Regions from separate parts of the Ferrimonas sp. genome, predicted to be linked through region 2. Evidence: predicted binding sites of a transcription regulator. Region 2 holds the regulator's gene; the other holds the start of a gene.
What was found. Region 2 encodes MetJ, which represses methionine synthesis genes. Its sites were predicted from a motif close to TAGACGTCTAGACGTCTA; they were not measured.
Positions count from the first base shown of each region.

Region 1: the regulator MetJ is predicted to act here: its motif matches at 1,709-1,726, upstream of metA (homoserine O-succinyltransferase MetA).

Region 1 covers NZ_JBLXDO010000003.1:90,505-93,916, reverse strand. Annotated here, with positions in the region: gene ompW (outer membrane protein OmpW) at 146-775, shown strand; gene ACN0RV_RS04640 (SDR family NAD(P)-dependent oxidoreductase) at 839-1,564, opposite strand; gene metA (homoserine O-succinyltransferase MetA) at 1,756-2,679, shown strand; gene ACN0RV_RS04630 (methyl-accepting chemotaxis protein) at 2,822-3,412, shown strand, end outside.
Region 2 covers NZ_JBLXDO010000001.1:269,753-273,164, forward strand. Annotated here, with positions in the region: gene ACN0RV_RS01270 (malic enzyme-like NAD(P)-binding protein) at 182-1,429, shown strand; gene metJ (met regulon transcriptional regulator MetJ) at 1,565-1,882, opposite strand; gene metB (cystathionine gamma-synthase) at 2,064-3,218, shown strand; gene metL (bifunctional aspartate kinase/homoserine dehydrogenase II) at 3,215-3,412, shown strand, end outside.

The DNA.
Region 1 (3,412 bases), on a different contig from region 2:
TTCGCTGAAAGGTGATAGGGCGCAAATAGCTGGTCAAACCATGTTGTAGATCAAAAAATGACTACCCCTTAATTGGTACAGTCCGTCGCAACTTGTTGGAAAAACGTTTTAATTTGGTTTCCGACTATTCATGGAGTGAAACATAATGATGAAGCAAACCCTGATCTCTGCCCTGGTTCTGGCCTCCCTCTCTGCCCCCGCTTTTGCCGCTCGTGAGGCGGGCGATTTTATCGTTCGTGCCGGTTGGGCGCAGGTGTCTCCAGACGAGTCCTCTGAGGATGTCGCCGGTAACGGTGAGTTTTCCGTCGACTCTAACAGCCAGTTGGGCCTGAACTTTACCTACATGCTGACCGACGCCTGGGCGGTGGAAGTATTGGCCGCCACCCCCTTCAAGCACGACGTGGGTCTGCCCGGTATCGGTAATATCGCCGAAGTGACTCACCTGCCACCGACTGTGATGGCCCAGTACTACTTTGGCAGCGACAAGATTCGTCCCTACATCGGTGCCGGCATCAACTACACCTACTTCTGGGATGAGGAGTTCACAAACGACCTGGACGGCGCCCTGACCGATCTGGAACTGTCCGACTCCTGGGGCCTGGCGGCTCAGGTGGGCATCGATTATGAGCTGAACGACAACTGGTTGATCAACGCCTCCATCTGGTATCTCGACATTCAGACTGATGTCGATTTCAAACTGGGTGGCGATTCCGTCAGCATCGAAACCGACATTGACCCCTGGGTCTACATGGTGTCCGTGGGTTACAAGTTCTGATTTGCTAGCGCCAAAGCAGAAAAAACGCCGGCTTATGCCGGCGTTTGTCATTCTGGCGTCCCTTCAGCGGTACTTGCGCTTGTTGTAGATAAACTCCGGCAGCAGCCGGCCAATCCAGGAGACGATGCGCCAACGCCGGGTGACGTAGCTGGTGGCTTTGGCCTTCTTGAGATTCGCCAGAATCTGGCGGGAGACGACCTCCAGGGGGGCACCCCAGGCCTTGCTGCCCCGGGCCTGCATCTTGTCGATGTAACCCAGGCGCAGGTCACTGATGGTGATGGGCAGTTTCAGGCGCTGGGCGTGGAGTCTCAGCCCCTGCAGGTAGTTTTGCTGAAACGCCTTGCTGGCGTGGAAGGCACTGCTGGCACCGCCGCGCTCCCCGGCGATGGAGGTGATGGCCGCCAACTGACCATATTTCTGATCCCTGAACAGGGCAAAGGCGCCGTTGGCCAGTGCGGTGAAGCCGGTAACATTCACATCCAATACCATCTTGTCTGCCTCCCAGGGCAGCTCCAGCTCCTGGTGGTTGGCAGCGGTATTGATGATCACCAGTTGAGCCCCCTCCAACTGCTGCCACAGGTCGTTCAGCGCCTGACGGCACTGAGTGGGATCGAAAATATCGATCTCGCTGCACAGGGTGTTGTCGGGCAGCTGTTGCAGCAGAGAGTCCAGGGCGGAGAGGTTCGCGGCCATCAGGCCTAGACGGATCCCCTCGGCGGCCAGCTGTTGGGCCAGGGTTTGGCTCAGACCCGCGTTGGCGCCGATGATAATGGCAGAGAGTTGGCTCATGATGTCTTCATAATGTGTCTGGTAGCGGGATCATAGCAGTTCCGGCTGTAAATATCTGTTCCCAAAGTGTTAACACCATCCACGTCCTACCGGAGAGAACCGGGTCAGGATCACGTCCGTGGTTAACTTGGAGCTCTGGAGTTGTAGCCGTCTAGATGTCCTGTTATAAATGGAACTCTAGGAGGTTGTTTATGCCAGTAAGAATACCCAGTCAGTTGCCGGCGTCGGAGATCCTGCGCAGCGAGAACATTTTTGTTATGTCCGAGGAGCGGGCGGCGTCTCAGGACATCCGTCCTTTGCGCTTGCTGATCCTTAATCTGATGCCCAATAAGATCGAGACCGAGACGCAGTTGCTGAGGTTATTGGGTAACTCGCCGCTCCAGGTCAACGTGGAGCTGCTGAGAATTCACCGCAAAGCCTCCAAGCACACGCCCAGCGACCATATGGATGCTTTCTACCGGGATTTCGAACAGGTGAAGGGCAACAACTACGATGGCCTGATCATCACCGGGGCGCCCCTGGGTAACTTCGAGTTTGAGGAGGTCACCTACTGGCCGGAGATCTGTGACATCATCAACTGGTCGCAAAAGCATGCCACCTCGGTGCTGTTCCTCTGCTGGGCCGCCCATGCCGCGCTCTACCACCTCTACGGGGTGAAGCGCTACCTGAGAGACGATAAGATCTCAGGGGTGTTCCGTCATCGCCGCGCCCATGGTCATATTCCTCTACTGAGAGGGTTTGATGATGAGTTCTGGGTGCCCCATTCACGCTTTGCTCAGGTCAGCCTGGATCGGCTGAAAGCCCACTCGGAGCTTCAGGTACTGGCTGAGTCAGACGAGGCCGGGGCCTACCTGGTGACCAGCAGGGACAATCGCAACCTGTTCGTGACCGGCCATCCGGAATACACCCGTACCACCTTGCAGGATGAATACCGTCGCGACCTGGCGGCGGGTGCCGAACCAGCATTGCCGAAAAATTACTATCCCAAGGACGACCCGACGCTGCCTCCCCATGCGCGCTGGCATGCCCATGGTGCCCTGCTGTTCTCCAACTGGCTCAACTACTGCGTCTACCAGCAGACCCCTTATGATCTGAACGATCTTTCGGGTGAATAATGCGCAAGCTGATGAAATATGGCGCTAAATTGAGATAAGTCGGAAAAAAGTTTCCGCCCTACCACGTGGTAAAGCTATTTAGCAACAAGTAAAATGTGACCTAAGCTTGATTTACTCAAACCAACTACAGGATGTAGGTCACATGAGACGAGAGCGTCATATCGTCAACGAAGAGGTTGTGGTTCCTCAGGGAGAGGAGCTGGTTTCCACTACAGATCTGCGTGGCATCATTACCTACGCAAATCCCGCCTTTATCGAGATCAGCGGCTTCGATGAGTCTGAGCTGATCGGTCACAATCATAATCTGGTGCGTCACCCTGAGATGCCCAAGGCTGCCTTCAAGGAGCTTTGGGATGCATTGAAAGATCAGAAACCCTGGCGTGGCATAGTGAAGAACCGCACCAAGGATGGGCGATATTACTGGGTGGATGCCTTTGTTACCCCCATCTTCGAGCATGGTCAGGTGGTGGGGTACCAGTCGGTCAGGCGGGCCACCACACCAGAGCTGAAGGAGCGGGCCAGTGAGGTCTATTTGAGGCTGAATCAGGGGCGGCCAGTGAGCCGAACCCTGACTCTGGTTCGCCGCCGCTGGTTGTCCGGAGTCATTCTGGCGCTGGGTTTCGCCGCCGTAGGGTGGTTGTTCCAGCCCTGGCTGGTGCTGTGTGGCCTGGCCATGGTCGCCGCCATGCTGATGCTGTTCTTCGATGAGGCGTTTCGGGTACCGGCGATGCTG
Region 2 (3,412 bases):
CTTTTCCTGAAATATAATTGTCTATTCTGTTACTTTTGACCCTTTGGCAATGAAACTGGTCAGAACTGCTTGTTATATCAAGTATTAATAACAAGATTGGTTGCAAAATCAGGCAATAGGAGTAAGGTTTCAGGCGACTGTACCCCCCTTCCCAAATAAAGTAGTGACTGGAATTAAGAGAATGGCAGACCTTCGCGAACAAGCCCTCGAGTATCACGCCCAACCTGTCCCTGGAAAGATCAGCATCTCGCTGACCAAGCCTGCGGAAACCCAGACGGATCTGGCCCTGGCCTACAGCCCGGGTGTGGCAGAGCCTGTTCGGGAGATCGCGTCCAACCCAGCCGATGCCTACAAATACACCAACAAAGGCAACCTGGTGGCGGTGATCACCAACGGCACCGCGATCCTCGGCCTGGGCAACCTGGGTCCCCTGGCCTCCAAGCCGGTGATGGAGGGCAAGGCCCTGCTGTTCAAGCGATTCGCCAACATCGACTCCATCGACATCGAGGTGAAGCATCGCACCCAGGAGGAGTTCATCGATACCGTGGCCAACATCGCGGACACCTTCGGTGGCATCAACCTGGAGGACATCAAGGCACCCGAGTGCTTCGAGATTGAGAAGCAGCTGATTGAACGCTGCCAGGTGCCGGTGTTCCACGATGACCAGCACGGTACCGCCATTGTCACCGCGGCCGGTCTGCTCAACGCCCTGGAGATACAGGGCAAAGAGCTGTGTGAATCCACCATTGTCTGCCTGGGCGCCGGTGCGGCCGCCGTGGCCTGCATGGAGCTGCTGATCACCTGTGGTGCCGTGCGTGAGAAGATCTACATGCTGGATCGTAAGGGCGTGCTGCACACCCGCCGCGAAGACCTGAACGAGTACAAGAAGCTGTTTGCCAACAACACCGACAAGCGCACTCTGACCGACGTGATTCAGGACGCGGACGTGTTTGTGGGGGTATCCGGCCCTGACCTCATCAGTGAAGAGCAGGTGAAGCTGATGGCAGACAAGCCGGTGCTGTTTGCCTGCTCCAACCCGGATCCGGAGATCAAGCCTGAGCTGGCCAAGGCCGCCCGTCCTGACGTCATCATGGGCACAGGTCGCAGTGACTACCCCAACCAGGTGAACAACGTGCTCTGCTTCCCCTTCATCTTCCGCGGTGCCCTGGACGTACGTGCCCGCGCCATCAACGATGAGATGAAGGTGGCGGCGGTGGAAGCGATTCGCCAGCTGGCCAAGGAGTCTGTGCCCCAGACCGTTCTGGACGCCTATGGGGCGACCGAGATGAGCTTCGGTTCCGAGTACGTGCTGCCCAAGCCGATGGACCCCCGCCTGCTGCCCCGAGTGGCCAAGGCGGTGGCCAAGGCGGCCATCGACTCCGGCGTGGCCGAACTCGAAGAGTTGCCTGCTCACTACATGATCGACTGATCACGCCGGCCTCGTTGCCAGGGCAGCCATCGGGCTGCCCTTTTTGATCTCCTGGGGACAGCCTCGGTCAGCTGCCCGGGCTCAACAAAAAAGGGATACCTCGCGGTATCCCTTTCTTTTTAATTCGTTGGAGTCTTACTCCATCTCTTCCCAGTCGATGCCCAGGGCTTTCATCTGGCGCTTGGCAGACTCCGGAATGGTGTCCGGGTGGTCCTTCCTCAGGTCGTTGTCCTCGGGCAGAGGCTGACCGGTGAAGGCGTGCAGGAAGGCTTCGCAGAGCAGCTCGCTGTTGGTGGCGTGACGCAGGTTATTAACCTGGCGACGGGTACGCTCATCGGTCAGCAACTTCAATACGCCCAACGGAATGGAGACGGTGATCTTCTTCACCTGTTCGCTCTTTTTACCGTGTTCCGCGTAGGGGCTGATGTAGTTGCCGTTCCACTCAGTGCTCATTGCCTTTGCCTTTGACTTGGGTTAACGGGTGCAAATTGTAACTGCTCTGATTTCTGAGTCAAATTGTAGATATCTTAACCTATAAACGTTTAGACGTCTAAAAGTCTTGACGCCCAAATCTGGATCGACTAATTTGGACGTCCAGACATCTTGAGCGCACAGAATAACCAGGAGCCACGGAATGAGTACTCACAAGCCCGCCACCATTGTTGCCCGTGAAGGGATTGATACTGACCTGACTCATGGTGCCGTGGTGCCACCTGTCTACCTGTCCACCAACTACACCTTTGCCGGCTTCAACGAGCCACGCCAATACGATTACACCCGCTCCGGCAACCCCACCCGGGATAGCCTGGGCAACGCCCTGGCACAGCTGGAGGAGGGGGCTGGCGCGGTGATCACCGCCACCGGCATGGCGGCGGTCAACCTGGCGGTGAGCCTGCTAAAGCCTGGCGAGCGCCTGGTGGTGCCCCACGATTGTTACGGCGGCAGCTACCGCCTGTTCACCAGCCTGGCCGCCAAGGGTGCGTTTGAGCTGTCCGTGGTGGATCAGGGGGATGAGCAGGCCCTGGCCGAAGCCCTGGCGAAGAGCCCCAAGATGGTGTGGCTGGAAACCCCGAGCAATCCGCTGCTGCGCGTGGTGGATGTGGAGAAGGTGGCCAAGGTGGCCAAAGAGGCCGGTGCCCTGGTGGTGGCGGACAACACCTTCCTCTCCCCTGTGCTGCAGAAGCCTCTGAACCTGGGGGCGGACATCGTGGTTCACTCCACCACCAAGTACATCAACGGTCACTCCGACGTGGTTGGCGGGGCGGTGATTGCCCGCGAGCCGGAGCTGGCGGAAACCCTGGCCTGGTGGGGCAACTGCCTGGGCATCACCGGTGCCCCCTTTGACTCCTTCCTGACCCTGCGCGGCCTGCGCACCCTGCCGCTGCGTATGCGCCAGCACCAGGAGAACGCCGAAGCGGTGGTCGCCCTGCTGGAGAGCCACCCTGCGGTGGCCAGGGTGCATTATCCCGGTTTGGTTTCCCATCCTGGCCATGAGCTGGCCAAGCGTCAGCAGAGCGGTTTCGGTGCCATGCTCAGCTTCGAACTTAAGGGCGGCGAGCAGCAGGTGCGTGATTTCCTGGCTCAGCTGGAGCTGTTCTCCCTGGCGGAGAGTCTGGGCGGGGTAGAGAGCCTGGTGGCTCACCCAGCCACCATGACCCACGCTGCCATGGCGCCGGAAGCCCGTCGCGCCGCCGGCATCGAAGACACCCTGATTCGCCTCTCCGTGGGCATCGAAGACAGTGAGGACCTGGTGGCGGACCTGCGCCAGGCCCTGGAGGCTCTGCAGTGACAGTGAAGCAGCTGCACAAGTTCGGTGGTTCCAGCCTGGCAGACGCCGAGTGTTACCACCGGGTCGCCCACATACTGCAGACCCACGGTCACGCCGGGGATCTGGTGGTGGTCTCTGCCGCAGGCAAGACCACCAATGCCCTGCTGGAACTGCTGCGGCTGGCCCGTCATGGTCACAACTACGCGGAAGAGCTG